One region of the Paraburkholderia sp. UCT70 genome, then DNA from elsewhere that is predicted to be linked to it. Evidence: predicted binding sites of a transcription regulator. Region 1 holds the regulator's gene; the other holds the start of a gene.
What was found. The regulator LexA, encoded in region 1, represses DNA repair genes until DNA is damaged. The targets are predictions, from matches to a motif close to ACTGTATNNNNATACAGT.

Region 1 (15,151 bases):
CGGCGACGTCACGGTGAACACAGGTGGGGCGCCCGTTCGTTGCACGGCAGCTTGGGTTGCCGGCGCGGCGCAATGGGCAAATCGCGCCGCTCTGGGCTGAGAGCGGCAAGTGGGGTCCGCAGCGGCACCCGTCGGTGACGGGGAAGCCTTGGTCGGTCAGACGTCATCGTCGGGTGTCCGGCTGTCGGATTCGCCAATCAATACGTATCGAACACCTTCTGCAACGCCGCCGGCGCAGTGTGGCCCGCGGCCAGCGCCAGCATCAGCAGCACCCTCGCCTTGTACGGATTCAGCGAACCCGCGCTGACGAAACCGAGCGCATCGTCGGCCGCCGCGCCGTTGCGCATCACATGCCCCGAACCCACGCGCGACGAGCGCACCACCGCCACGCCGCGCAATGCGGCATCGGCCAGTGCCTGCTGCAACGACTGGTGGATCGAGCCATTGCCCGTCCCCGCCACGACGATGCCGCGCACATCCGCGGCGACCAGCGCATCGATGGCGATCCGCGACACGCCCGCATAGCTCGTGACGATCTCCACCTGCGGCCACGCCGCATCGATTGCGAATTCGCTCGCGACCGTATGCGCGCGCACCACGCCGCGCTGGAATTCGACGCGGCCATCCTGCACCCAGCCGAGCGCGCCGATTTCGGGCGACTGGAACGCATCGACCGCATACGTGCTCGTTTTCACAACGTCGCGCGCGCTATGAATCCGGTTGTTAAACGCGACCAGCACGCCCTGCCCGCGTGCCGCCGCGTGCGCGGCGACCGTCACCGCGTTTAGCAGGTTCAGCGGACCGTCGGCGGACAGCGCCGACGCTGGACGCATCGCCGCGGTCAACACGACCGGCTTGTCCGACTTGACGGTCAGATGCAGCAGATAGGCGGTTTCCTCGAGCGTATCGGTACCGTGCGTGACCACCAGGCCGTCGACGTCGTCCGTCGCGAGCAGCGCGTTGACGCGTTGCGCGAGTGTGGTCCAAAGCGGCAGCGACATGTCCTTGCTGTCGACGCTGGCGATCTGCTCGGGCGCGATCCGCGCGACCGTAGACAAAGCCGGCACCGCCGCGAGCAGCTGATCGACGCCGACGACGCCCGCCTGATAGCCCGACGTATTGGCGGCATCCGGGGCCGCGCCGGCGATCGTGCCGCCGGTCGCGAGCACTGCGATGCGCGGCAGCGTCGACGCGGTGCTATGGCCGGGGGGAATCGGGAGAGAGGGAGAAGTCGAGGTATTCATGGCGGCGATTGTAAGCGATGCGCTTCGCGTCGCCATGCGTGGAAGACCGGACGCGGGTTCGGCTTGCGCGAGCGTGCGCAACGCGCGAGCGGGCTTAAATCTCATGCGGTGCCCAATTGCACTCATCACCACAAGTATTGACGACGGGTGCAAGTCCCACCCTAAGCTGCTCGCGGCTCTAAGCCGCCTCGCGCAACTGCGCCGCGATGTCTTCCTCGCTCAACTGCGGCGCGAACATCTCGATCAACCGATAGGCGTACGCGCGCAGGAACGCGCCCTTGCGCAAGCCAACGCGCGTCGTGCTCGCCTCGAACAGATGCTGCGTGTCGAGCGCGACGAGTTCGCTGTCGCGCTTCGGGTCGTAGGCCATTGCCGCGACCACGCCGATGCCCATGCCGAGTTCGACGTAGGTCTTGATCACGTCGGCGTCGATCGCGGTCAGCACGACGTCGGGCAACGCACCCGCTTTCGCGAACGCCTGATCGATATGCGAGCGGCCGGTGAAGTCCTGGTCGTAGGTGACGATCGGAAATTCGGCGATCTCGTCGAGCGTCAGATTCGCTCGGTCGACGAGCGGATGATCCTTCGGCACCACTACGACGTGATGCCACGAATAGCACGGGAACGTGACGATGTCGGGAAAACGGTCGAGCGCCTCGGTCGAGATGCCGATATCCGCTTCGCCGTTGATGATCATCTGCGCGATCTGCTGCGGGCTGCCCTGGCGCAGCGCCAGATGCACTTTCGGGAACACCGACGTGAACTGCCGAACCACCTTCGGCAATGCGTAGCGTGCCTGCGTGTGGGTGGTCGCGACGACGAGGTGGCCGCTGTCCTGATCCGCGTACTGACGCGCAACGCGGCGCAGATTCTCCGCATCGAGCAGCATCCGCTCGATCAACTGATGCACGGCCTTGCCTGGTTCGGTGAGCCCGGTCAGACGCTTGCCGCGGCGGATGAAGATGTCGACCCCGAGTTCGTCCTCGAGATCCTTGATCTGCTTCGATACGCCCGACTGCGACGTGTAGAGCACGTTCGCCACTTCGGTCAGGTTCATGTTCTGCCGCACGGCTTCGCGCACGAAGCGCAATTGCTGGAAATTCATCGTTGTGTCTCCGGTTCTGCCAGAGTTGAGTTATTGGAGCCGCAAATGTCAGGCGATCCACGCGGTACGGCTGATACGTTCTCTCCTGTCCTCAGTGCCGCACAGCGGCGCCGCCACCTCACTGCGCCGGAAACACCCGCAGCGCGCGCGGCACCGCGGTCACGCCGTCGCCGACCGCGAGTTGCAGATCACGCCACGTTTCGCGATCGAGTTCGGCTTCGAGCAGATTGCCCTCGCGACCCGAGAGCTCGACGCGCACCGAACCGCCGAGCGTCACCACGCGCCGCACGTCGACGACAATGCCCTCGCGATGCCCCGCCGCCTGCGGATACAACTGCAGATCGTGCGGCCGCACATAGGCGAACGCCGGGCCCCTAAAACCCGCCGCGATCGCGACCGGCAGCGCCGCGCCATCGACGACGAAGCCTTGCGCATCGACGCTGCCGTGCAGGCGGTTCGCCGCGCCGAGAAACTCGTAGACGAACGGCGTCTGCGGATGGTCGTACACCTCCTGTGGGCTGCCGACCTGCTCGACATGCCCGCGATCGAGCACGACGATGCGGTCCGCCACTTCGAGCGCTTCTTCCTGATCGTGCGTGACGAAGATCGTCGAAATATGCAGATCGTCGTGCAGGCGACGCAACCAGCTGCGCAGTTCCTTGCGCACCTTCGCGTCGAGCGCGCCGAACGGCTCGTCGAGCAACAGCACCTTTGGCTCCACGGCCAACGCACGTGCGAGCGCGATGCGCTGGCGCTGGCCGCCGGACAGCTCCGACGGATAGCGCTGTGCGAGCCAGTCGAGCTGCACGAGCTTCAGCAACTCATGCACCTTCTCACGAATCACCTTCTCGGACGGACGTTCCTTGCGCGGCTTCACGCGCAGCCCGAACGCGACGTTTTCGAACACCGTCATATGACGGAACAGCGCGTAGTGCTGGAACACGAAACCCACCTCGCGCTCACGCGCGCCGACCGCCGCGACATCCTGGCCTTGCAGCTCGACCTGGCCGCCGTCCGCGTATTCGAGGCCGGCGATCACACGCAGCAACGTCGTCTTGCCGCAACCCGACGGCCCGAGCAGCGCGACGAGTTCGCCCGGCGGAAAGTCGAGCGACACGTTGTCGAGCGCGACGAAATCGCCGAAGCGCTTTTGCAGGTTACGAACGGTGATACCCATTTACAGCTCTCCTTGCTTGAGCGGATGTCGCTGCGACGCAGGCGTGGCGTTGACGAAAAACGAATGAGAAGCGGACTGCGCGCTATTGGCCTGCGAAGCGCCGGACGGCGACACGGGCCCCGCATACGCAGGCACTTCGCGCGCCGCCGACAGTTCCGCCGACATATGACGCTCGGCCAGCAGCTTGAGCCCCAGCGTAACCAGCGCCAGCAGCGCGAGCATCGAGGCCACGGCGAACGCGGCCGAGAAGTTGTACTCGTTGTAGAGGATTTCGACGTGCAGCGGCATCGTGTCGGTCTGCCCGCGAATATGGCCCGATACGACCGACACCGCGCCGAACTCGCCCATTGCGCGCGCATTGCACAGAATCACGCCGTACAGCAGACCCCACTTGACGTTCGGCAGCGTGACGCGACGGAACGTCTGCCAGCCCGATGCGCCGAGCACGTGCGCGGCTTCTTCCTCGTCGTTGCCCTGCGCCTGCATCAGCGGAATCAGCTCGCGCGCGACGAACGGGAACGTGACGAAGATCGTCGCGAGCACGATGCCCGGCACCGCGAAGATGATCTGCACGTTGTGATCTTCGAGCCACGGGCCGAACCAGCCCTGCGCGCCGAACATCAGCACGTAGATCAGACCGGAGATCACCGGCGACACCGAAAACGGCAGATCGATCAACGTGGTCAGCAGCGCCTTGCCACGGAATTCGAACTTCGCGATACACCACGACGCCGCAAGGCCGAACACGAGGTTCAGCGGCACCGCGATCGCCGCGGTGAGCAGCGTCAGTTTGATCGCCGACAGCGCATCCGGATCGGCGAGCGCTTCGAAGTAAAAACGCAGCCCCTTGTTCAGCGCCTGGTAGAACACCGCGGCGAGCGGCACGACCAGAAACAGCGCGAGAAACAGCAGTGCGAGGCCGATCAGCAGCCAGCGCACGACTGCCGGCTCGCTGACCGGATCGGGGCGACGCGCCACGCTCGCCGGGTTGGTCGGAACGCGGCTCATTGCACACCTCCACCGATAGCGGCGACGCTCGTGGCCACTGGCGCCGATCCCGTATTGCCGCGGCTCGTGCGCCGCTGCAGATACCACTGCAGCGTGTTGATCAACAGCAGCATCAGGAACGACACGACCAGCATCACGACCGCGAGCGCCGTCGCGCCCGCATAGTCGTATTGCTCGAGCTTCGTGATGATCAGGAGCGACGTGATCTCGGACTTCATCGGCACATTGCCGGCGATGAAGATCACCGAGCCGTATTCGCCGAGCGCGCGCGCAAAGGCGAGCGCGAAGCCGGTCAGCAGCGCCGGGAGCACGGCCGGCAGCACGACGCGGCGAAACGTGAGCCAGCGCGACGCGCCTAGACACGCGGCCGCCTCCTCCTGCTCGCGCTCGAACTCCTCGAGCACCGGTTGCACGGTGCGCACGACGAACGGCAGGCCGATGAACGTCAGCGCGACCAGCACGCCCGCCGGCGTGAACGCGATCTTGATGCCGAGCGGCGCGAGGAACTGGCCGATCCAGCCGTTGCCCGCATACACGGCCGCGAGCGAAATGCCCGCCACCGAGGTGGGCAACGCGAATGGCAGATCGACGACCGCATCGACGATACGCTTGAACGGAAACGTGTAACGCACCAGCACCCACGCGACGAGAAAGCCGAACACCGCGTTGATCAGCGCGCCGCCTAGCGCCGAGAAAAACGTCAGCCGATACGACGCGAGCACACGCGGCGACGTGACCGCGCGTACGAACTGATCCCAGTCGAGCGTCGCGGTTTTCAGAAAGGTCGCCGCCAATGGAATCAGCACCACGAGGCTCAGATAAGCCACCGTGATGCCGAGTGTCAGGCCAAAACCGGGCAATGCGCTCGGCTTGCGGAAGGTCAACGTGGTCATGCTGGATACTCGTTCATGGTTGATGCTCGCGCGGTTGTTCGTTTTGCCGTGCTGCCGTACTGCGGTACTGCCGCACTGCTGGCCACCGGACCCCGGTTAGCCGAAAGCGCGCCCATTGGGCGCGCCCTCTTTCCCCTGGCTGTGATTCAGGCGGTGGTTCTTACTGCGGCTGATAAATCGAATCGAACACGCCGCCGTCCGCGAAATGGGTCTTCTGCGCGTTGGTCCAACCGCCGAACGAATCGTCGATCGTGTACAGCTTCAGCTTCGGAAACTTCGCGGTCAGATCGGCGGGCACCTTGCTGGAACGCGGACGATAGAAATTGCGCGCGGCGATCTCCTGACCTTGCTCGCTATACAGGAAGTTCAGATATGCCTCGGCCAGCTTGCGCGTGCCGTGTTTGTCGACGACCTTGTCGACCAGCGCGACCGGCGGCTCGGCCAGAATGCTCACCGACGGCACCACGATCTCGAACTTGTCCGGACCAAACTCCTTCAGCGACAGGAACGCCTCGTTTTCCCACGCGATCAGCACGTCGCCGATACCGCGCTGCACGAAGCTCGTGGTCGCGCCGCGCGCGCCCGAATCGAGCACGCCGGCGTTCCTGTACAGCTTGCCGACGAACTCCCTGGCCTTCTGGTCGTTGCCGCCCGGTTGATGCTCGGCGTACGCCCACGCGGCCAGATAATTCCAGCGCGCGCCGCCCGAGGTCTTCGGATTCGGCGTCACGATCGACACGCCCGGTTTCACCAGATCGTCCCAATCCTTGATGTGCTTCGGGTTGCCCTTGCGCACCAGAAACACGATCGTCGACGTGTACGGCGATGCGTTGTCCGGCAGACGCTTTTGCCAGTTCTTGTCGACGAGCCCCTTGTTCGCGATCGCGTCGATGTCATAGGCGAGCGCGAGCGTCACGACGTCGGCCTGCAGTCCGTCTAGCACCGAGCGAGCCTGAGCGCCCGAGCCGCCGTGCGACTGCCTGAAGGTGACGGCTTCGCCGGTCCTGGCCTTCCATTCCTTGCCGAATGCCTGATTGACGTCCTGATACAGTTCGCGCGTCGGATCGTAGGACACGTTCAACAGCGAGGTGTCGGCGTGCGCGACGCCGCTTGCGCCCAACATGCCGAGCGCCCCCGCCGCGCCGACGGCGAGCGCCGCGATCAGTCTTCTGGTTCGAGCCGCAAGCCCCGTATGCCGATGGTTCATTTCAATTTTTCTCCGCGTGATGTCCGCTGATGAGCGTCTGGTGTTGTTCTGCGTCGCGGTCACGTGCACATGAGCGCCAACCGGAGGCCAGTCTATCGAAGCGCCTTCATCATTAAAAATAATGTTTCTTCATTTTTTAATACTCAAAAGTGGTAACGACAGATGCTCCGGCTGTTGGAACGCCGAAAACGCCGTCGTGTCGCCGATAAACGACGTCCCAGCGCGACCCTTGCGCCGAACTTAAAGTAAAGCTTGAAATGCGCCGAATACTGTATAAAAATACAGTCACCTGTTCATACATACAGTGGCTATGACAAAACTCACCGCACGACAGCAGCAGGTTTTCGATCTGATCCGCCGCGCGATCGAACGCACCGGCTTTCCTCCCACTCGCGCGGAAATTGCCGCCGAACTCGGGTTCAGCTCGGCCAATTCCGCGGAAGAACATCTGCGCGCGCTGGCGCGCAAGGGCGTGATCGAACTCGCGGCCGGCGCGTCGCGCGGCATCCGCCTGCTGTCCGGGCAGGAGGACGCGCCGTATCAGTTCACCCTGCCGCATGCGGGCCTGATGCAGTTGTCGTTGCCGCTGATTGGCCGGGTCGCGGCGGGTAGCCCGATCCTCGCGCAGGAACATATCTCGCAGCACTACGCGTGTGACCCGGCGCTGTTCTCGAGCAAGCCCGACTACCTGCTGAAGGTGCGCGGCCTGTCGATGCGCGACGCGGGCATTCTCGACGGCGACCTGCTCGCGGTGCAAAAGCGCACCGAAGCGAAGGACGGCCAGATCATCATTGCGCGGCTCGGCGATGACGTGACGGTCAAGCGTCTGAAGCGCCGGCCGAACGGCATCGAACTGATCGCCGAAAACCCCGATTACGACAACATCTTCGTGGAAACCGGCTGCGCCGATTTCGCGCTCGAAGGGATCGCGGTCGGGCTGATCCGCCCCAGCGAGTTCTGATCTTTCGCTGTCGCCGGAACGCTTGCGCCGGTTTGTCCAACCCAAGCCGCATTTACGCCCGCATCTACGCCGCACCGCCTGGAGAGATTCATGGAACGCCTTGCCCTCCTGTTGCCCTTTCGCCAGTTCGGCCGTCTGCGCCATCTGCGCAAGCTCACGCCCTGCGCGCTAATCGAGGCGCCCGCTGCGCGCACGCCGTCGCTGTTCGACGCGACTGCCGAAGCTTCCGGTCTGCCGTCGTCGTTGCCGGCGTTCGCGCGCGTGTCGCTGAATTCGGCGCTGAACATCGCCGAGCCCGCGCGTCGCGCGCCGGTGCGGGTCTATCATGGACCGTCGCGACTGATCATGGTCGGCACGGTCGACGCCGTATGCCGTATGATCGATCGTTGCATAGCCGACGAAGCCAACGTGCACGGCGCGGTGTTCGAAGCGTGAGCGAATCCTGAGTACGCATGCAACAAGCACTTCGGATGTTCAGAGATTCGCGCGGGATGGGATCGTTTCGACCTCGCCGTGGTCGACGTTAGATCATCACTGACGTGGAGTCCCATTCGATGACAATTCGGAAACGCACACAGGGCAGCGCCACCCGGCCGCTGCTGATCACGCTGATCGTGGTGATCGTGATTGCCGCGCTGGGCTTTATTTATGCGTCACCGTATCTCGCGGTGAACAATCTCAAACGCGCCGCCGATGCGCGTGACGCGCAAACCGTCAATCAGTATGTGGACTTTCCTGCGCTACGCGATAGCCTGAAGCAACAGGTGGGCGCCATGCTGACACGCCGGCTTGAGGCGGATGCCGGCAACAAGATGGCCACGATCGGCGCGGTGATCGGCGTGACGCTGATCGGCCCGCTCGTCGATGCCTATGCGACACCCGACGGCGTCGCGGCGCTGCTGAACGGCATGCCGCCGCGTGGCACGCCGGGCGAGCAACCGTCCGCGCCGCCAGCCGCGGGCGGCGAAGCGCCGGCCGCGCCAGCCGCGGGCGACACCACCACGCAGGCAAGCGCACCGCCGCCCGGGCGTCAAAGCACGGCGGGCTATCGCAGTCTCAACGAGTTTGTCATCACGTACCGGCGTGGCGAAGGTAACGCGAATTATTCGGCAATCTTTCGTCGCGAAGGTCTGGTCACGTGGAAGCTCGCGGCGATCAATCTGAACGAGTGAGGTCGAAGCCTGGCCGGATGGGATGCGTGGCTGGCCATCGGGGCCGGCCACGCGACAGGGTCTATACACATCTGGGCTAGATGACGGGGCGCGCGGCTTCGCGTCCCTCACTAGCCCATTACGCCGCAGCCGCCTGCTGCTCCTGCGCGGACGAGCACGCCACCAGAATGCTGCACGACACGCGGTCGAGCAGCGGCGTGTTGCCCGCCCCCATCCACCACCGCGACAAACCAGTCCGGCAGCGATGACCCACCACCACGAGGTCGACCTGCAACTCGTTGGCAAGATTGGCGATCTCGTCGATCGGATGACCGAATGCGAAATGCCCTTGCGCGCTCACACCTCGCTCGGTCAGCCAGTTCACGCCCTCCTGCAGAATCTCGCGGGCCGTTTTTTCGAAGCTGCCGCAGGCGACGTCCGTCAACAGGCCCGCGCTCTGCGCGATGCTCGAACGCATGTCGACGACCGACAGCAGATGCGTTTCCGCCTTCAGTTCCAACGCCAGATCGGCACCGCAACGCAGGGCTTTGCGGCCTTCGCGCGAGCCGTCGTAGCACAACAGGATTTTCTGGTAGCTCGCCATCTGCTTTCTCCATTCGCGCGGAAAGCGCGGTCTGAATCAATCATGGTGCGCCGCAATTCGGCTTGCAAGGGATGGAAAACGCTAAGTGCATACTCGGTGCATGCCGATCCAGTCTGCACAAGCGTTGGGCGATCCGACGCAGCGTTTGCACACGGATGCCGCAATGCAAAACTTCGTTTGCGAACGCTGCGTCGACACACTGCGGGCCGGTTGACGTGCCAGTCGTGCCACCGCCAATCAGCGGCGCCAAGCGACACCGACGAGCGCATCGCACCCACGCATGACGCGTTCCCGGACACCCCCTCGCATCAGCGATCCGATACCTGGAGTAAGCGGCTTCGCGTGCGCAATGCGTGCATCGCAGGTATGTTGTGTGTCTTGCGCGTACGTTGTGTCTTTTTCCGGAGCCTTGCTCGAGCCATGCCCACCGCCCCCATCGAGTTCCATCAGGTCAGGAAAAGCTACGGCGAAAAAACGGTCGTCGACGGATTGTCGTTTCATGTGAACACCGGCGAATGCTTCGGGCTACTCGGCCCCAACGGCGCCGGTAAGACCACGACGTTGCGCATGCTGCTCGGCATTGCGGCGCCCGACGCCGGCGCGATCCGGCTGTGCGACGAGCCGATTCCGGGCCGCGCGCGCCTCGCACGCTCGCGCGTCGGCGTGGTGCCGCAGTTCGACAACCTCGATCCCGATTTCACGGTGCGCGAAAATCTGCTCGTGTTCGGTCGCTACTTCGGTCTGAGCGCCGCGCAGTGTCGCGCGGTGGTGCCGGGTCTGCTCGAATTCGCTCGCCTCGAGAACAAGGCGGACGCGCGCGTGAGCGAACTGTCGGGCGGCATGAAGCGGCGCCTCACGCTCGCGCGTGCGCTGATCAACGATCCCGATGTGCTGATCATGGACGAGCCGACCACCGGTCTCGATCCGCAAGCGCGCCATCTGATCTGGGAGCGGCTGCGCTCGCTGCTCGCGCGCGGCAAGACCATCCTGCTGACCACGCACTTCATGGAAGAAGCCGAACGGCTCTGTCATCGACTGTGCGTGATCGAGGAAGGCCGCAAGATCGCCGAAGGCGCGCCGCGCGAGTTGATCGAGTCCGAGATCGGCTGCGACGTGATCGAGATCTACGGCCCCGATCCGTTTGCGTTGCGCGACGAACTCGCGCCGCTCGCCGAGCGCACCGAGATCAGCGGCGAGACGCTGTTCTGTTATGTGAACGACGCGCAGCCCGTGCATATGCGCCTCAAGCAGCGCGCCGATTTGCGCTATCTGCATCGGCCGGCGAATCTCGAGGATGTGTTTCTGCGGCTCACCGGTCGCGAAATGCAGGACTGAACCGATAGCGAGACACTTGATGGACGCACGTACTTACGAAACCCACGACGGCACGCCATCGGCGCAAGAGCCGTTCGGTGCCTTCCCCGCCAACGCCACGAACTGGATCGCGGTGTGGCGCCGCAACTACCTGGTGTGGAAAAAGCTCGCGATCGCGTCGATGTTCGGCAACCTCGCCGATCCGATGATCTATCTGTTCGGTCTCGGCCTCGGGCTCGGGCTGATGGTCGGGCACGTCGACGGCGTGTCGTATATCTCGTTCCTCGCGGCGGGCACGGTGGCGTCGAGCGTGATGATGTCGGCGAGCTTCGAGTCGATGTATTCGGGCTTTTCGCGCATGCACGTGCAGCGCACGTGGGAAGCGATCATGCATACGCCGCTCACGCTCGGCGATATCGTGCTCGGCGAGGTGGTGTGGGCCGCCAGCAAATCGGTGTTGTCGGGTGTGGCGATCATGCTGGTGGCGGGCGCGCTCGGCTATGCGAGTTTTCCGTCTATGCTGCTCGCGCTGCCGGTCATCGTGCTGGCCGGTCTCGCGTTCGCGAGCCTCGCGATGATCGTGACGGCGCTCGCGCCGTCATACGACTTTTTCATGTTCTATCAGACGCTCGTGCTCACGCCGATGCTGCTGCTCTCCGGCGTGTTCTTTCCGATCTCGCAACTGCCCGGCGCCGCACAAGCGGTGACTGCCGCGCTGCCGCTCGCCAATGCGGTCGATCTGATGCGCCCGGCGATGCTCGGTCGGCCGATGGAGCACGCGGCGCTGCATGTGAGCGTGCTGGCCGCTTATGCAGTCGGCGGCTTCATCGTGTCGGCGATCCTGTTTCGGCGTCGCATGATGAAGTAAGCCGAACGTGCGGGCGGCGCGTTGCGCCCGCACCCGCGCAAGACGCGGGCCGCGTCGGTCGTCGCACGGCGTGTTTGCTATCGTTGCGCGCTCATTCCTCGTCATCGCTCCACGGAATGTCGACGTCGGAGATGAACGCGACCGTCGCGAACGGGCCGCCGTCGTGACGCCCGATCTTGCCATCGGCGCGCTGCCACTCCACCCGGAACACGGTGGCCGGATCATCCGCGATCAGCCGCACCGTGCGCAATTCGTCGGGATCGGCGTCCTCGACGGGACCGTCGAGCGAAATCAGCAGCGCCTGTGGCCATAGACCATCGGCGGGATCGTAGATCTTGTCGCCGTCGTGAATCAGCGTGAAGGCTTCCACTCCGATGGTGGCCGACGCATCGACGATCATCTTGGCGAGCGCACGCAACAACGCGGTCGCTCGCGCCGAGTTCGCCTGACGGATCGCGAGATCACCGCGCGTGAGAGCCTGCTCGAGTTTTGGATTGGTTTTCTGTTGCGCCATGGCTGTGTTGGTCCTATCGCTCTGTTGTGGGCAACGCGCCATCGGGACGACGCGCCGCGCTTCTATTTGGGTCCATCTATTGTCGCTCGTGTGCATTGCAGCATCGCGGGCTAGGCGGCAGGTCCGCGGTTTGACTGTCATTGTTCCGCATTTCCCCTGATCGTGGCGCGCACCATCAGGATCGTTTTCTCAGGGCCGTCCTTGCCGTCCACCACAGTTTAGGTCGTGATTCGGATTCCGGGAGAACATTTGCCGCTTAGTGCCCTGGCATGTGTCGCATTTCATGCATCGGCTCGCGGGCGCCGCGGCGTACGTTTACCGCGTCCACCTGTGACCTTCGACGCCTGCGCCCCAGCCGGCTTCGCATCCGCGATCCGCGCGATCAGATGGTCGCGAAACGTGCGCACCGACGGGGGCAACTCGCGCCCCGCCATCGTCTGCACCTGGATGCTGCGCTGGCGCATCTGCGGGTCGGTGAGCGGAATCACGACGAAGCCGTCGTCAGCATAGCGGTCGCGCACCGACAGCAGCCCCGTGAACATGATCGCTCCGGACCGCTGCGCGTAGCGATAACTCGCGCCGCTGTTGTTGCAGATCAGGTCCGGCTCGAGGAGGATGCCTTCGAGCGCGCACGTGATGTCGATCAACTGGCGAATCGTGGTGCCCGTCTCCGACAACACGAGCGGATAGCGACTCACCTCGGCGAGCGACAGTTTCGCGCGCGCCGCAAGGGGATGATCGGAGCGCAGCAGCACGAACACCGGCGCGCGTTCGGTGTGCTCGACCTTCACGCCCTTCTCCGGCGCGAGGCTGAACGACAGCGCGATATCGACGTCGCCGTCGCGCACGTGGCGAGTGGCGTCGGCCGGCGACATCACGGTCAGCGTGAAATCGATGCCGGGGTGCTCGGCGCGGAAATTCGCAATCGCGGCGGGCAGGAAGTCGACCGCAAAACCCTCGGCGGTCGCGATCTTGATCCGGCTGCCGTGCAAGCTCGCGAGACCGCTAATCTCGTTCATCACGTGCTCGGCTTCGAGCAGGCTGCGTTGCGCGTACGCAAGCAGCCGCTCACCGGCCTCGGACAGCGTCATGCCGCGCGGACGCCGCTCGAACAGTGTCACGCCGAGCTCGCTTTCGAGCCGCACGATTTGCCGGCTGATCGCCGATACCGCGACGTGCAGCCGCTCGGACGCGTCGCTCAGCGAGCCGCTGCGCGCGACTTCGACGAAATAACGCAACGCGATGCCATGCAGTGAACGTGCCATCCTGGACGCCTCGATCAAATCTGTTACAACGGTGCCATGGGTGGGCGGGTACCGCGGTTCGAGCCGACGCGCGACGCTTTGCTTTTCCGGCAAGGCAAGCTTCGAAACATGATCATTGTGACAAAAATGGCGCACTTCTAGAATCGGTTGCGATGACGTTGCAGGCGATTCGCCTGAACGCCGCGCCGAGCATCGAGCCATCGAGCCTGGCGGCCCTCCGCCCCTTCACCCATCCCCCCGCATCGGAGACATCGACATGAGCCGCAACCAGGCCATCGAGCTTGCCACCCGGCACTTCGAATCCGGCGCTTTTCTCGCCGATCTGAACCGTCGCGTCGCTTTTCGCACCGAAAGCCAGGAAAGCGATCGCGGCGCACTGCTGCTGTCCTATCTGACCGACGAAATCCAGCCCGAAGCGGAGCGCCTCGGCTTCAGCACGCGCATCGTCGATAACCCGGTCGATGGCTTCGGTCCGTTTCTGATCGCCAACCGTCACGAAGGCGATCATCTGCCGACCGTGCTGATCTACGGCCACGGCGACGTCGTGCGCGGCTACGACAGCCAGTGGCGCGCGCCGCTGACGCCGTGGGCGGTGACCGTGGAAGGCGAGCGCTGGTTCGGTCGCGGCACCGCCGACAACAAAGGCCAGCACTCGATCAACCTCGCCGCGCTCGCGAGCACGCTCGCCGCGCGCGACGGCAAACTCGGCTTCAACACGAAGCTGTTGATCGAGATGGGCGAGGAAACCGGCTCTCCGGGGCTCGACGCGATCTGCCATGCGCGTCGCGACGAACTCGCCGCCGACGTGCTGATCGCCTCCGACGGTCCGCGTCTCGCAGCGCGTCGTCCGACCGTGTTTCTCGGCTCGCGCGGCGCGGTCAATTTCAGGCTGTCGCTGAACCTGCGCGACGGCGCGCATCACTCGGGCAACTGGGGCGGCTTGCTGCGCAATCCGGCGACGGTGCTCGCCAACGCGCTCGCGAGTCTCGTCGATGCGCGCGGCGTGATCGCAGTCGACGGCCTGCGTCCGCCGCCAATCCCCGAGGCCGTGCGCCGCGCACTTGCCGACATCACGGTGGGCAACGGTCCGGGCGACCCCACCGTCGATGACAACTGGGGCGAGCCGGGTCTTTCCGCGCCCGAGCGCGTGTTCGGCTGGAACAGCTTCGAAGTGCTGGCCTTCAAGGCGGGTAATCCGGAGAACCCGGTCAACGCGATTCCGCCGTCGGCGTTCGCGGTCTGCCAGTTGCGTTTCGTGGTCGGCACCGATTGGGAAAACCTCGGCAAGCATCTGCGCGCGCATCTCGATGCGCACGGTTTTCAGCTGGTCGAAATCGACGTCGAACGCGGCGCGCCAGCCACGCGGCTGGATCCCGACGATCCGTGGGTCACGTGGGCGATCGCGTCGCTCGAAGCGACCACCGGCAAGAAGACCGCGCTGCTGCCGAATCTCGGCGGCACGCTGCCGAACGAGGTATTCGCCGACACGCTCGGTCTGCCGACGATCTGGGTGCCGCATTCTTATCCGGCCTGCTCGCAGCATGCGCCGAACGAGCACCTTCTAGCTCCGGTGGTGCGCGAGGGCCTGCAGATGATGGCGGGACTGTTCTGGGATCTCGGCGAGAATTCGCCGCTTGCGGCGAAGCGCGAGACGGTGGATACGGCAAAGGCCGCGGGTTGAGTTCGGCCGATGCCGAGTGATTCGCTGCACCTTCCGCGGCCGCCCCGGCAATCGACCGGGGCCACCGCGGCAAGCGCGTCGCGCTTACCTCGACATCAAGGCGCCGGATTCGGCTGCAGCTCGTGCAGCCTGTCGATTTCCGCCAGCACTTCCGGTGAC
Region 2 (15,151 bases), on a different contig from region 1:
GTTCGCGATCGAGCCGAAGGTGCTCGACATCAAGCCGCCGACCGTACCGCTCGGCGTGCCGAGCGACGTGCTGCAAAGGCGTCCCGACGTCGCCTCGGCGGAACGTGCGATGGCGGCGGCCAACGCGCAGATCGGCGTGGCCAAGGCGGCGTTCTTCCCGAGCCTCACGCTGACGCCGGGCATCGGCTGGGAGAGCACCGAGTTCGCCAATCTGCTGAGCGCGCCGACGCTGATGTGGACGCTCGGCGCGACGGTCGGTCAAGTGATCTTCGACGGCGGCCGGCGCGCGGCCAACGTCCAGTACGCGAGCGCGGGCTACAAGGCGACCGAGGCGAATTATCGGCAGACCGTGCTGAGCGCGTTCCAGCAGGTACAGGACGGCATCACAGGACTGTCGGTGCTCGACGGCGCGGCGAAGCAGTCGCGCGAGGCGGTCGAGGACGCGCAGCGGCTGCTGTCGCTCGCGAACGATCGCTATTCGGGCGGCCTCGTCGCGTATCTGAACGTGATCGACGCGCAGGAGTCGCTGCTGACCAGCGAGCGCACGGACGTGCAGATTCACGGCCAGCAGTTGACGCTGTCGGTGGCGCTCGTGAAGGCGCTCGGCGGCGGCTGGGATGGCGGCGCGCAAGGTGGCGCAGTGGCCGGGAACGAGGCTACCCCTACGAACGCGACAGCGAACGTCGCCAGTGCTACGGCATCGCCGCAGCAAGCGCCAGCCGGCGGCGCGCAGCAGAAGGAGATGCCGGCTCCTGCACACTGAATCGCCCCGGCAGAGCTTCCATGCCGAGGGAGTGGGATCGGCGCGAGGCATTAGGGGCGTTTCGTATAATGGACAGTTGACCGCCAAACGTGGCATGAGGACGCGGATGAAATTGCTGATCGTTGAAGACGAGCACAAGGTGGTGGACTACCTGCGCTCCGGTTTGACAGAGCAGGGCTGGGTCGTCGATGTCGCGCTCGACGGCGAGGAAGGCATGCATCTGGCCACCGAATTCGATTACGACGTGATCGTCCTCGACGTGATGCTGCCTAAGCGCGACGGCTTCAGCGTGCTGAAGGCGCTGCGCATGCGCAAGTCGACGCCGGTCATCATGCTGACCGCGCGCGATCACGTGAACGACCGCGTGCGCGGCCTGCGCGAAGGCGCGGACGACTACCTGACCAAACCGTTCTCGTTCCTCGAGCTGGTCGAGCGTCTGCATGCGCTCGCGCGCCGCACGCGTTCGCAGGAGTCCACGTTGATTTCCGTCGGCGATCTGTTCGTCGATCTGATCGGCCGCCGCGCGACGCGCGACGGCGTGCGCCTCGACCTGACCGCGAAAGAGTTTCAACTGCTCAGCGTGCTCGCGCGCCGTCACGGCGACATTCTGTCGAAGACCGCGATCACCGAACTCGTGTGGGACGTCAACTTCGACAGCCACACGAACGTCGTCGAAACCGCGATCAAGCGGCTGCGCGCGAAGCTCGACGGCCCGTTCCCGTCGAAGCTGCTGCACACGGTGCGCGGCATGGGCTACGTGCTCGAAGTGCGCGAAGAGGCCGAGACATCATGAACCGTTCGATTGCCCGCCGTCTCGCGTCGATGTTCGCGCTGGTCGCGCTGTTCGTGTTTACGCTCGTCGGCACGGGGCTCTTTCTGGTGCTGCGCACGCAGCTCGAGCATCATCTGCGCGAGTCGCTCGACGATCGCACGCAGATCGCGCGCATCATCGTCTATCACGCGGTGACGCCCGAAAAATGGCGGATGTGCCGCGAAAAACTCACCGACATGACGCCGCACGACAGCAGCACCGTGTACTCGGTGACGAGCGCGGACCCGAGCTATCACTTCGGCACGCCGGTGCAAGGGACCGTCACGAAGAGCTGGCCGGGCGGCTATGCGCGCATCGCGCCGGCGGGCGGCGGCCCCGACATGCTGACCTCGACGGTGACCTTGCCCGCCAACGCCGCGCGGCCGCCGGTGCAGTTGCAGGTCGCGTCGAGCTATTCACCGAACCTGCGCACGATGCGCGTGTTCGGCTCGGCGCTCGCGGCGCTGTCCGCGCTCGGCAGTCTCGCGGTGCTGCTGCTCAGCTACTCGGTCACGCGCATCGGTCTCGCACCGCTCACGCGTCTGACACGCGACGCATCGGCGGTCAGCCCGAACAACCGCTCGCAGCGGCTCAATACGGCGTCGCTGCCGCTCGAACTGAACGACCTCGCGAACTCGTTCAACGGCGCGCTCGAACGGCTCGACGGCGCCTACGGTCGGCTCGAATCGTTCAACGCGGACGTCGCGCATGAACTGCGCACGCCGGTCACGATCCTGATCGGCCAGACCGAGGTCGCGCTGACCCGCAACCGCTCGGTCGACGATCTGCGCCACACGCTGCAATCGAATCTCGAAGAATTCGAGCGGATGCGCACGATCATCAACGACATGCTGTTCCTCGCGCGCGCCGATCAGGGCGAACGCGCGACGGGGCTCGTCGAGTTGTCGCTCGCGGCGGAAGTCGCGCATACGCTCGAGTTTCTGGAGATTCCGCTCGAAGAGGCGCGCGTGCATGCGCAGTTGCACGGCGATGCGTTCGCGCGCGTGAACCGGTCGCTATTCGGCCGCGCGTGCACGAACCTGCTGATGAACGCGATCCAGCATTGCGAGCCGGGCGCGTCGATCAGCGTGACGATCGCGCGCGGGAAAGGACCGATGCGCGACCAGGTGCGCGTCGCCGTGGCAAATCCTGGCGAGCCGATCGCGCCGGACGTCCTCGAACATCTGTTCGACCGTTTCTATCGCGCGGAAGTCTCGCGCACCAATAGCCGCGAAAACCACGGGCTCGGGCTCGCGATCGTGAAGGCGATCGCGGAGATGCATCGCGGCACCGTGTCCGCGCAAAGCGCGAACGGCGTCAACACGTTCTCGTTTTCGGTGGCGGCGTCGGCGCGGTCCACGTCGGGCGACGTGCCGGCCATGCGTGCGAACGCGACCGGCGTCGCCGGCGACAGCGCCTATTCGTCGCTCGCGAAAGGCAAGTCGGCCTGAACCGGCAGGCGCGGCTTCAGTGCCTGTTCGCTGGCCGACGTCAGCGTGCTGATGCGCACGCCCAATAGCCGCAGCTTGCGGTTCAACTTCACGCGTCGCAAACATTCGGTCGCCGCGCGGCGGATTTCGGTCGCGTCGGCGGTCGGTTCGTCGAGCGTCAGGTCGAGGATCGTCAGGCCGTCAGGCTTGTCGAGTTCGGAGCCGATCTTCGCGAGCAGCTTGTTCGGCGCGATGCTCGGAAGGCGGCCCCTGCACTAAAAATCCAGCGTGAACTGAGACGACTCATTGCCGGTTGATTCCCCAGCGGGTTGGAGATTGCCAGCCTTGACTCCCAACAGTCTGATGGGTTTAACAAGATCAATTCTTTTCAAACACTCCGTCGCCGCGCGGCGCAACGCTTTCGCATCAGCAATTGGTTCAGGAAGCGTTACATCACGCGTTACTGTCTTGAAGTCATTGAAGCGCAGTTTGATCCCGATTTTCCGAGCCAAATAGCCCTTTCTCTGTAGATCGAGCGCCACCTGTTCGCAAAGACGGGTAAAGGCGGCGCCGAGTTCCTGTCGGTGCCGTACGACGTGTAGATCGCGCTCAAACGTCGTCTCGCGACTCATCGAGATTGGCTCGCTGTACGTCACGACAGGCCTGTCATCAAGACCGTGAGAGACTCTGCGAAGCCACGCCCCATAGCTTCGTCCAAAGTGGTCCACGAGCCAGGTTTCGTCGCACGCGGCGATCTCGCCAATGGTTGCTATTCCCAACGACGCAAGCCTGGCGCTGGCCTTAGGTCCAATGCCGTTGATCTTGTTCGCGGCCATCGGCCAAATTTTGGATTCGATGTCCTCAATCCTGAGGATCGTAATCCCATCTGGCTTTTGTATATCGGAGCACAGCTTCGCAAGCAGCTTGTTTGGCGCGATTCCGACTGAGCATGTCAGACTAGTTGCTTCGAACACCGCCGACTTCAACTTGCGCGCGATTTCTTCTGAATTGCCATTCGTGAGCGAAACATCGGCGTAGACCTCGTCGATTCCAACGTCTTCTATGCACGGGCTAATCGATCGCACTGCGTCCTTGAACAGTCGCGAGTAAGTTCTGTAGAGGTCAAAGTTCACGGGAAGGAGAATGGCGTCCGGCGCTAACCGGGCGGCCTTCATCGCGGGCATTCCGGAATGAACTCCGAGTGCGCGAGCTTCGTATGTCGCGGTCGTAAGGACGCCTCTGCCCACATAGTCGCGCAATCGGGAGAATTCGCGTGTGCCATCCGAATTTGTTCGCGGCGCATCCGAGCGACGACCAGCAACCACCATGGCTTCGCCTCGTAGCTCGGGGTACTGCGACAGTTCACAAGACGCGAAGAATGCGTCCATGTCGATATGGGCTATGCGCCGGTCATCTGGCATGCCTAAGACTCAAAAATAGCGATTAATGCTCCGCCCGACCGAAACGACTGTCCTCAACGGCCTTATGGGGCAGGCAACGAGAGCGCGACATGTCGCGTTTGGGGGCATTTTCTGAGACTGTACATTTATACAGTATGTTTGTCAGGACGCTGATGAAATCCACCGCTATTTGTCAGCGTTTGAGACGAGGGTGATCCGGCGTTGAGACCGGGTGACTCATGAAGCGATTCGTTGAGAGCGATGACCGCAAACTGACCTTGCCCCCGCTTGACGAATCCCATAGCTGGGGAAATTATGCGGCTTCGCCTTGCTGAGCCGCGAACCAGTTCTTCTCGAATGGCTATCCGGCTTCAGCTGGGACATCGGAACGCGACTGCAGCCAACCTGAGCATTCTCGCAACTCCCTCATCCATTCACTGAATTACGGAGGCGCTATTGCAGAACTGACATCTTCCACCTGATCGGTAACGCGGCACCGAGCACGATGAGGGGAATCCTCGAGATTTTTTTTGTGAGCACGCAACTGCGCGATCTCCGTTATTACTGTAAGAGCGGGGCAGCCCCGTGACGGAAAGGTGAAGTGCGGTAACCAGCCCGCGGGTATGAGCTTGATCCATCGTCGACAAACAGCCCGTGTGCCGCGTTACCGATCAGGTCGGATACGTTGACGTTCGAGATCGCGGCAGCGAGAGCGGCGCTCGTCCTGCTTGCAAAAACAGGCCATATGAATATCTCGCTCCATCTTCAGGCGAGCCACTTCGGCACCGTTGCTCCGTTCGCTGCGGCTTCATCGCTAATGCAGCAGGCGTCGCTTTCCATTGCGCCCGAGTCGGACTTTGAGGTTGATTGATGATCAAAAAGGTAAAGGCCGCGGCCGTCCTGACATTGTCCGCAAGTCATGACTGGCATCATGGGGATGCCGTGGATGCGTCACCCCGCGCGCTTTTTTTCGCCAGTTTGAATTGAGTCTGTCGTCCGCCCTTCAGGGGGCCATGGTCGGTCCCATTCGCCGCGCCGCATGGTCAGCCCCGCGCTGGCCACGGCAAACATGACACAGACGTTCCGGCCCGCGTTCGGCTTACCGACGAGATCGCCAGTGTCGGACGACATCTGGAGTTATCGCTGACGGATGTAGTGGTCCGATACGACATTGCGTTGATGGATCCATGCAATCGCCAGTTCGATTGCCTGGTCCCACGCTTCTTGCATGTCGCCAAAGTCGCCCTCGACGCCGAACGTCCGGCTTTCGCTCTCCCGATCCGTGACAATGGCCGCGGCTGCATAGCGCCCCCGCTCCGACATCGTAACGAGGGGCCGGATCACGAAACCACGGTAGGTAATGTCTTCCCTCTGCATAGTGCCTCCCGGTAGCCAAGGAAACGCCGTCACGGCGCTGTGCGCGTCTATCGAGTCGCGCGTCACCATTCACGTGGCGCAAGTACCGCGCCCGATGCTGCAAATGAGCAGACTTGATGCCCGCCCGGATGCTGCTCTACAAGCTGAGCTAACGGCCCGGCTCGCCCGATATTCATTCGCTACCGGCGCGACTTGCCTGCCCACTAGCCAATATCGATCGTGCGGCTCGCGGATCGCGACGGCTCCGATTTCGGCACGGTCAACGTGAGCACGCCGTTGTCGAACTTCGCCAGGGCGTGATCGGGGTCGGCGTTATCCGGCATCGGGATCGTGCGCACGAAGCTTCCATAGGCGCGCTCGAGCCGGTAGCAGCCGTCTTCCTCGCTGCGCACGTCCTGTTTTTTCTCGCCACGCAGCACGAGCGCCCCATCCTCGACGGTGACGTTCAGATCCTCCCGCTCCATTCCGGGCAGCTCGGCGGTTACACGCAGTACCTGCCCATCATCGACCACGTCGATGCGCGGCTGGAAGCGCGATGAACTGAAGTCGCCAAACCATCGTTCCAGAGCACCCCGTCCGGCGAACGGATCATGAAAGAACTCTTCGACTGCACGCCACGGTTCGCGCGAGAAGAATCGTGGAATGTCGGAGAACGGGGCCCGCCACTGTTCGCTCGCCGGCGGGCCTTCCGGGCTGTCCGCGGCGGACTTGCGCCCCGCGCCACGCAGGAACTTGAAGGGGTTCCACTTCTTCAGGTCGGTGTTCATCGTATCCTCCTCTACGGTCTGGCAGGAGAGCCGGATATGGGTCATTTCACTGAAGCAGCGACTCCGCCGCCTACTTACACTCAACGTGCCACATCCGGGCCGCAGCGGTCGAGAGGTGGTGGCCAGACGGCCACCACCGGGTTTTCTCCCTGTCGCTGTCGCCCGCACTGTTAGTTCGTGCGGACCTCGATGCGGCGCGGCCGCGCCTCGTCGCGGCGCGGTATCGTCAGTTTCAGCACGCCGTCCTTCAGGTTCGCATCGATTTTCGTTGCGTCGAAGTCAGCCCCAAGAGCGAACGCCCGCGCGAAATGCGGCTGGCGGATCTCCGCATGTTGCAGGCGCAGCCCCGCCGGCGTGGGCACCACCGCCTCGGCCTCGATGTACAGGTTGCCATCGTGTACCTTCACATCAAGGCGGTCCTTTGTAACGCCGGGCAGATCGGCCCACAGGGTGATGCCCTGGCTGTCCTCGAAGATGTCTACGGGCGGCGTTAGCGTGATCGGGCGTTGCGACTGCTCGTCTTCGCGACGGGCCACCGCAGTCTCGTCTTTCCTGGCAAGTTCTGTCGTGTCGTTCATGATGTCCTCCTCAGTTCTGCGACCGGTTTCATTGAACAGTGATGGCCCGCGGCTTCGACGTCTCCCGCTTGCCGATGCTCACGGTCAGGCAACCATTGGTGTACTGCGCCGTGACCTTGTCAGGGTCCGCATGCTCCGGCAGTTCAATGACGCGCCGGAAGGTGCCGACGAACCGCTCCTGCGCATAAGTACGCAGGTCGTCGCCTGCCGCTTCCGGCTCTCCCGTCTGGCGCTCGCCGCTGATGGTCAGCAGCCCTTTGTCGATGGATACGTCGAGATGCGCCGGATCGATACCCGGCGCGAACGCGACGATCTCAATCGAGTCGTCGGTCGAGCCGATGTTGACCTGCGGGAAGGCGCCGAAGCGCCCGGAACGGATGCTGGAGGGGAAGCCGCCGAAGAGGCTCGCCATCTGCCGTTGCAGACGGTCGAACTCGCTGAACAGGTCGGTCCCGAAATAGAGATCACTCATGGTCGTTTCCTCCTATAAACCAGCAGGAAGACGAACTGGCCTACGCGCTCCAGTCCGTCCGCCATGCTGCCGGCAAACAAATCGAAACACGCAGCGCGCCAAAACATCCCGGCGCGACTGCCTGAGCGATATCTAAAATAGGACTGGAAACGGAAATTTCAAGGAGCTATGGCGACTTTTTGTTCTTGAATTCGGATTGCCACACCCCTATTTTCACGACACCCTGCAACACCCTGCGAGGACACCATGGAATTCGAATACGACTGGTTCACCCTTGGCCGGCACCGTATCCGGTTGCGCTCAACAAAGGGTTTCCCGACCGGGACGATGCGCACGGCGGTTGAAGTCATCCGGCTGGCGATCGACAGCAACATGAGCGCCCGGGCGCGGCTGGTTGAAGTGGTGTGCCGGCAGGATGCCGCTTACGAGATCGCTGTTGGCACCACGTTCGCCGACGACCGGTTATGCGCGCCGCACCTGGAAGCGGCGGTCGCGACGGTGCTGGGGCTGCAACCGGCGCAGATCAACATCCTTGTGACCGTCGTTACACAGGAGGAGGTCGACCTGCACTTCGGTGTCTACGAAAGGATGCTGGCTGAAAAACTCGGCGTGGTGCCGCCGATCCAGTAGCGCGCGCGCCGCCGCCGATCGCCACTGCGCGGCCGCGCAGTTCCTGATAGCGCGGCAGTTCGTCGGACGCATAAAACGCGTCCATGTCGAGGTGCGCGATTCGGCGGATTGGCGAATTCATGGGATTGACGCGGGCAATGGCCATGAACGGGAGCGGTGAAGGCGCGCGTTCCGATCGCGCCAGCCCGTCATGGTACCTCGCCGCGACGGCCCCGGTCAGGGCCGCCGCGGTCGGCCGCACGCGTGTCGTTCAACGGAATGTTGAAAAAGCGGCTTCAGAAACAATCCTTGACACTGAAATCCGGCGATAGCGTGCCAGTGCGCAACCGCGCCGGGCGGATTTCGCCGCGGCTGTTCACCACGGGGCTCGACAGATGATCAAGCGCATGTCGCTGATTTCGGCGTATATCGCACTCGGCTGCGCCGCAACGGTGCTGCCGGTCCTGTTCAGCATCTATATCGCGAACGAAGACGTCACACGCCGCGAGCAGCGAGATTTGCGCCAATACGCGGAAAAGGCCGTGATGCGCACGGAACTCGTCACGTATCAGGGTTTTGCCGCGATCGCGGACCTGCAGGCCGAGCACGGCGCGCCGTGTTCGCCGGAATACCTGGGGCGCGCCGCCCATGTGATTTTCAACTACCGCTACGTCCGGGACGCAGGTGCGTACGGCGACGGGCGCTATCTTTGCTCGCCGCTGTTCGGCGACGTTCGGGCGCAGGATGTCGCTTTGCCACCGCCGCGCTGGCGAAGCAACGACGGCTACCTGGTCTGGTTCCAGCAAAAGAATCCGCTCAGCGACGTGCGCGAGGATATACAGATCGGGCGCAACGGCGAGTACGTGTCAATCGATCCGCAGTCATATGTCGATGTGATGGATCCGGCGGGGAGGCCCATCGCCACGATCAACACCGACCTGAACTCGATCGTCGCGCTGTCGACGGGCGCGGACCCCGACGAGATGCTCCATGCATGGAAGCGGGCGGGGCGCGTCGACAGCGATGAATGGAACTACGCGGTCGCACGTTCGACGACGCGCGCGCTTGGCGTCGTCGTCAAGGGCCGGCGCACCAGCCTGCTGAGAGACTGGCCAGGCCTGCTGGCGATGTGGCTTTCGATGGGCGTCGCGCTGGGCGCCGGGTTCGGCTGGTTCGCGTTCAAACGGATCTCGCGGCAGGTGTCGTTCCAGGCCACGCTCGAATGGGTCATCGCGCGCAAAGCCATCGACGTCGTGTATCAACCGATCGTGCGTCTCGCGAGCAACGAATGCGTAGGCGTTGAGGCGCTGGCCAGATTGAACCTGAACGGGCGCGACATCTCGCCGGATATCTTCATTGCGGTGGCTGAGCAGACTGGCCTGATCCAGCCGTTGACCGACCTCGTGCTGGAAAAAACCCTCGACGAACTGACGGAGCTTTTGTGCTCGCGGCCGTCCTTCTACGTGTCCGTCAACGTGAGCAGCGAGGATCTGCGCACGCCGCGCTTTCTGAAGATCATCACCGCAAAGCTCGCCAGAACCGGCATACGTCCCGCTCAGATCAGAATCGAAGCGACGGAGCGCAGCTTCCTGAACGCCGATGCGACCCGGCAGACGATCGCGGCCTTCCGAAGCGCCGGCCACCCGGTCTATATCGACGATTTCGGCACCGGCTATTCGAGCCTCGCCTATTTGCAGACTTTCATGATCGACGTTCTGAAGATCGACAAATCGTTCGTCGACACGATCGCCCAACAGGCGGCGTCGAGCATCGTTGCGCCGCATATCATCGACATGGCGCACGAATTAGGGGTCGAGATCGTGGCGGAGGGAATCGAGCGCAACGAGCAGGTCGAGTATCTGCTGCGCCGAGGCGTTCAGTACGGACAGGGCTGGCTGTTCGCGAAGGCCATGCGCCGCGAGGAACTGGTCGCATGGCTCGAGGCGCGCCGCGCGTCGCACGCGCCGGCGCAGCCCGCGATCCAGTAGTTCGGCGCCCGGCCGTGCCGGGCGTGACGCTTACTGCTTGACGCCTTCGGCCTGGATATGCAGCGTGGTCTTCATGTTGAAGCCGTACGCCTTGCCGAAGTCGATGCCGAAATCGTCGCGATTGAACGTCGCGACCGATTCGGTGCCGCACACTTCGCGCTTCAGCATCGGGTGCTGGATGCACTTGAACGATTCGATCTTCAGGTTGACCGGTTTCGTGACGCCGTGCAGCGTCAGCGTGCCGATCACTTCGACCGGCTTGTCGCCGTCGAAGCGGATCTGCGTGCCCTTGTAGGTCGCGGTCGGGAACTTCGCGGTGTCGAAGAACTTGTCGCCGACCAGTTCCTCGTTGAGCTTGTCGTTGCCGATGCCGACCGAGGTCAGGTCGATCGTCGCCTCGACCGTGCCGGTCTTCGCCGCGCGATCGAGCACGACGGTACCGCTGCTTTTCTGGAACTTGCCGCGCCAGATCGACAGGCCGCCGAAGTGGTCGGTCTCGAAGCTCGGCGACGTGTGCGTCGGATCGAGCAGGTAGGTTTCGGCGGCGGCCATCGCGTTGAACGAGCATGCAGCGGCGAGCGCGCCGGCGGCGAGCAGGAAGGATTTCTTCAAGTTGGACTCCAGAGGTCGAAGGGTAAGGCGGTGCTGCGGCGTTGTGGGTTATTTCTTCGCCGCGACCAGATGAAATTTGATGACGACTTCGTCGCCGACCACCGACGTGTCTTTCCATTCGCCGGTGCCGACGTCGAACTGCGTGCGCTTGATCGGCAGCGAGCCGTCGAAAGTTTGCGTGGCGCCCTGGCTCGCGATCACGACCGGCACGACGACCGTTTGCGATTTGCCTTTGATCGTCAGTTTGCCGGTCACCTTGTACTGGTTGCCGCCAGCCGGCGCGATCGAGCTCGACACGAAGGTCGCGCTCGGGAAGGCGCCGCTGTCGAACCATTCCTTGCCTTGCGCCTGCTTGTTGTAGTCGTCGGCGCCGAGGTCGTAGCTCGCGGTGTCGATCGACACGTTCGCGCTGCCCGCAGCCGGCTTCGCCGGATCGAAATTCAGTTGCGCGGAGAACTTTCTGAACTTGCCGTCGACGGGCACGTTCATCTGTTTGGTCGTGGCGATGACGCTGCTTTTCGCGAGGTCGACGTCGGCGTGCGCGAGGTTCGCGCCGAGCAGCGCAAGCGCCGCGAAAGAAGCGAGCGTCGCGCGACGAGCGGAGAGATAAAAGGGTGTCTTCATGATGGTACGCATCCTATCCGAGCTTCGCGGCCTGATTGCACACCGCGAGGAATTTGATTGCCAACCAGTCGTAACCAATCGACAGGAGTTATGGCTTTCTTCAAGCTGCCATATCGTTATGCGCGGGTCTTCAGAAACGGCACCATGCGCGCGAGCAATCCGTCGCGATCGACGAACTGATGCTTGAGCGCCGCGAGCACGTGCATGATCACGAGCGCGAGCAGCGTGTAGTTGAGCAGCACGTGCACCGTGCGCAGCGCGGCCTTCAGCGCCTGATCGGGATCGATGATCGTCGGCAGCGGCACGATGCCCAGATACACGACCTGAATGCCGGCCGCCGAGCTGTAGAAGTAGCCCGACAGTGGAATCGCGAGCATCAGCAGATACAGCAGACCGTGCACCAGATGCGCGGCGGCCTTCTGCCAAGTGGGCGTCGCGGCATCGAGCGCGGGCGCGCGATGCGTCGCGCGCCACAGCACCCGCAGCAGCGCCAGCGCGAACACGGTCACGCCAATCCATTTGTGCCACGAGAAGTACTTGAGCTTCGTCGGCGTGAAGCCGGGGATATCGGTCATGATCCAGCCGATGTAGAAGCCGCAGATCATCAGCGCGGCGACCAGCCAGTGCAGCGCGATCGCCGCGCCGTGGTAGCGCGTGGGAGCGGAAGCGTGTGTTCGCATCGTGTTCTATCCGTTGCTCGCGAGAAGCCGCGTGAGAATGCGGATAGTAGGGATGCCCATTCAAACTGAATAGGCGGGTGGGCGGGAACAGATCGTTGTCGCGGTGATGTTAATCGTGTCGAGAGGTATGCGCGCTGCAAGGTCCGCGCATGAAGGCACGCACACTGCTATGGAGCGCTCGCCGTGGTACCGGTGTGGTAATTTGTTGCCCCGAACAACAAGGTTGCGCGCTTTGCGCAGCCACCGACATAACCCATTATTCGGGCGTTAAGCCGTGAATTCCATTTTTCTTTCCTGGAGTATTGCCGCGTTCGCCACCGCCGGCGTGATCACACGGCCGTTCAAATGGCCCGAAGCCGTGTGGGCCGTCGCCGGCGCGGTGCTGCTCGTCGCCCTCGGCCTATTGCCCTTGCATCTCGCGGTCGAAGCGATCGGCAAGGGCACCGACGTCTATCTGTTCCTGTTCGGCATGATGCTGCTATCCGAAGTCGGCCGCCGCGAAGGGCTGTTCGACTGGGTCGCGGTGCTCGCTGTCAATCATGCGCGCAGTTCGCCGCGCAAGCTGTTCGTGCTCGTGTATCTGTTCGGCGTGGTGATCACCGCGTTTCTTTCCAACGACGCCACCGCAGTCGTGCTGACGCCCGCCGTGTTCGCGGCGGCGAAGAAAGCGAAGACACCGCCGCTGCCGCTGCTGTTCGTCTGCGCGTTCGTCGCCAATGCGGCGAGCTTCGTGCTGCCGATTTCGAATCCGGCCAACATCGTGCTGTACGGCAATCACACGCCGCCGCTGGGACCGTGGATGCTGCGCTTCACGCTGCCGTCGGTGCTGTCGATCGCCGCGACCTTCGTGATGCTGCGCTGGACGCAACGCGAGGCGCTCGCTGGCGTCTGCGAGGCAAATCTCGACGCGGTCGAGCTCTCGGCGAGCGGGCGCGTCGCGCTCGCGGGCATCGCGGTGACGGCCGGCGCGCTGCTGACGGTCTCCGCCTACGACATCCAGCTCGGCCTGCCGACCGCGATCCTCGGCACGCTGACCGCGCTCGTCGTGCTGATCAAGGAGCGCAGATCGCCGCTGCCGATGATGCGCGAAATTTCGTGGAACGTGTTGCCGCTCGTCGCCGGGCTGTTCGTGCTGGTCGAGATGCTCGATCACACCGGTGTGATCAACATGTTCGCGGGTGCGTTGCGCCGCGCGACCGAACACAACGAAATGGAAGCGGCCGGGTGGGCCGGCGCGAGCGTCGCGTTCCTGAGCAATCTGATCAACAACCTGCCGGCCGGCTTGATCGCGAGTTCGACCGTGATGCAGGCGCATAGCCCCGAGCGTGTGATCGACGCGCTGTTGATCGGCGTCGACCTCGGGCCGAACCTGTCGATCACCGGCTCGCTCGCGACGATCCTGTGGCTCAACGCGATTCGCCGCGAAGGCGAAGACGTCAGCTTCATGAAGTTTCTGAAAGTCGGCGCGCTGGTAATGGTGCCCGCGCTCGTGCTGGCGCTTGGGGCGCGGATATTAACTGGCTGAACGGATGCCGGACGCGCCCGCCATCAGCGGGCTTGTGCGGGAACCGACGCGCGTCGCGCCGGCGAGCTGGTGCAGTCGCGCGCCGACCGAGCGCAGCCTTGCTTCGAGGTGGGCGACGCGCTGGCGTTGCGCGGGCACCATCGACGAACGGCTCAACGCATGCAGCCGACGATGCCAGTACGACAACGGAAAACGGTCGCGCCGAGAAAGTGCGTTGAAAACGACTTCGAGGTGGGCGATTTCCTTGTCGATATCTTGGTAACTCATCACAAAGGTCCAGGAAAGAAAGTTGGATAGGGGCGCGCGAACCTGACAGGGATCGCAAGGTCCGTTCCATCCCGCCTATATGTAGTCAATATCAGCCGTGCCGGCGCAGAGCGCCACATCGGGCGCGCGCCTGGCGCGGTGCGCGATGGTAAGAAGCGGCAAACTCCATGCAAGCTTTACGCGGCGCTCCACCTTTCAACGGGACAACGGGAATTCACCAGGCGTGCCCGCGAGGCGCGTGTCCTATGCTGAGTCAACGGCGTGGGTCGGTCTCGGGGCGATCGAAACCGCCCGCGCGACGGCCCGGCGCGCGCTTTCAACGCGGCGCGATCACGAGCGGTTGCGCATAGCTGACCGTCGGCGCGGGCACCACCGCATAGTTGAGCGCGGGCGGCGCCGCGACGATGGTCGCGGCCGCCACTGGCACGGCGACAGGCGGTGCCGATACGTACACGGGATTGACCGGCACCGGGTAGTAGACCGGCCGCGGCGGCGGCGCGTAGACCACGGCGGCGGGCAGATACACGACGACTCGCGCGTAGGCAGCGGAAGAACAGGCGAGACCGATGGCGGTGAAAGTCGAGGCGCAGGCGAGACGGATAGTCATTTGGGACTCCTGATACGTGAATGCCGACGAACGGCAGACGGAACGATGCGCAGCAGGCCCGCAAAACGAAACCGCGAACTCATTTCATTCGATGTCACGCCGCAGCGGCACCCGGTGCCGTGACATGATTCGACATGATTCTCGAATTGCGATCGCGCGGCGTCTGACCAACAATTCGGCCTGTCATCGAAACGGCTCGCGGCACCCAGGCAGGCGACGGTCGATGTTTCAACCGAAGGAGTCAGTCATGAAGAAGTTGCTCGCCACCGTGCTGCTGTGCTGCGCCTCCACCGTCGCGTTCGCTCAGGCCGCCGCGCCGCAAGGTATCAGCCAGCAGCGGATGGAGCGCATGGAGCAGCAGTTGCAAACGCGTTTTTCAAGCGCGAACACCACTCACGACGGCAAGCTGACGCGCGACCAGGCAGCGGCCGGCATGCCGCTGCTCGCGCGTCATTTCGACGAGATCGACACGCAGAAGGCCGGCTACATCACGCTCCCGCAGATCGAGGCATTCATGCAGGAACGCGGGGCCGCACACTGAGCGGCTCGGTTATCGAGGAGCTTGCGGATGGAACGCCCCGCCAGGATCATCGTGCTCGACGACGAAGCCGAATTGCGCAACATGCTGCTGCGCTTTCTGC

Region 2: a site for LexA is predicted at 4,542-4,559, ahead of dinB (DNA polymerase IV). Genes of this name have one in related genera too.

Annotation. Positions count from the first base shown of each region.
Region 1 covers NZ_JBNPVZ010000004.1:812,951-828,101, reverse strand. The annotation lists gene OKW41_RS29420 (asparaginase) at 198-1,244, opposite strand; gene OKW41_RS29415 (CysB family HTH-type transcriptional regulator) at 1,423-2,349, opposite strand; gene OKW41_RS29410 (sulfate/molybdate ABC transporter ATP-binding protein) at 2,468-3,526, opposite strand; gene cysW (sulfate ABC transporter permease subunit CysW) at 3,527-4,534, opposite strand; gene cysT (sulfate ABC transporter permease subunit CysT) at 4,531-5,427, opposite strand; gene OKW41_RS29395 (sulfate ABC transporter substrate-binding protein) at 5,588-6,634, opposite strand; gene lexA (transcriptional repressor LexA) at 6,945-7,595, shown strand; gene OKW41_RS29385 (hypothetical protein) at 7,686-8,030, shown strand; gene OKW41_RS29380 (DUF2939 domain-containing protein) at 8,150-8,767, shown strand; gene OKW41_RS29375 (universal stress protein) at 8,886-9,350, opposite strand; gene nodI (nodulation factor ABC transporter ATP-binding protein NodI) at 9,771-10,685, shown strand; gene OKW41_RS29365 (ABC transporter permease) at 10,705-11,532, shown strand; gene OKW41_RS29360 (hypothetical protein) at 11,624-12,046, opposite strand; gene OKW41_RS29355 (LysR family transcriptional regulator) at 12,328-13,311, opposite strand; gene OKW41_RS29350 (M20 family metallopeptidase) at 13,568-14,992, shown strand; gene OKW41_RS29345 (NADP(H)-dependent aldo-keto reductase) at 15,088-15,151, opposite strand, start outside.
Region 2 covers NZ_JBNPVZ010000002.1:1,444,783-1,459,933, forward strand. The annotation lists gene OKW41_RS08975 (efflux transporter outer membrane subunit) at 1-763, shown strand, start outside; gene OKW41_RS08980 (heavy metal response regulator transcription factor) at 870-1,556, shown strand; gene OKW41_RS08985 (heavy metal sensor histidine kinase) at 1,553-3,025, shown strand; partial or broken gene OKW41_RS08990 (DNA polymerase IV) at 2,992-3,192, opposite strand; gene dinB (DNA polymerase IV) at 3,280-4,425, opposite strand; gene OKW41_RS09000 (hypothetical protein) at 5,090-5,275, shown strand; gene OKW41_RS09005 (hypothetical protein) at 5,542-5,781, opposite strand; gene OKW41_RS09010 (Hsp20/alpha crystallin family protein) at 5,985-6,548, opposite strand; gene OKW41_RS09015 (Hsp20/alpha crystallin family protein) at 6,719-7,126, opposite strand; gene OKW41_RS09020 (Hsp20/alpha crystallin family protein) at 7,155-7,598, opposite strand; gene OKW41_RS09025 (hypothetical protein) at 7,845-8,228, shown strand; gene OKW41_RS09030 (EAL domain-containing protein) at 8,603-10,195, shown strand; gene OKW41_RS09035 (YceI family protein) at 10,226-10,807, opposite strand; gene OKW41_RS09040 (YceI family protein) at 10,856-11,431, opposite strand; gene OKW41_RS09045 (cytochrome b) at 11,548-12,111, opposite strand; gene OKW41_RS09050 (arsenic transporter) at 12,386-13,636, shown strand; gene OKW41_RS09055 (hypothetical protein) at 13,625-13,903, opposite strand; gene OKW41_RS09060 (hypothetical protein) at 14,220-14,510, opposite strand; gene OKW41_RS09065 (EF-hand domain-containing protein) at 14,758-15,051, shown strand; gene OKW41_RS09070 (response regulator) at 15,079-15,151, shown strand, end outside.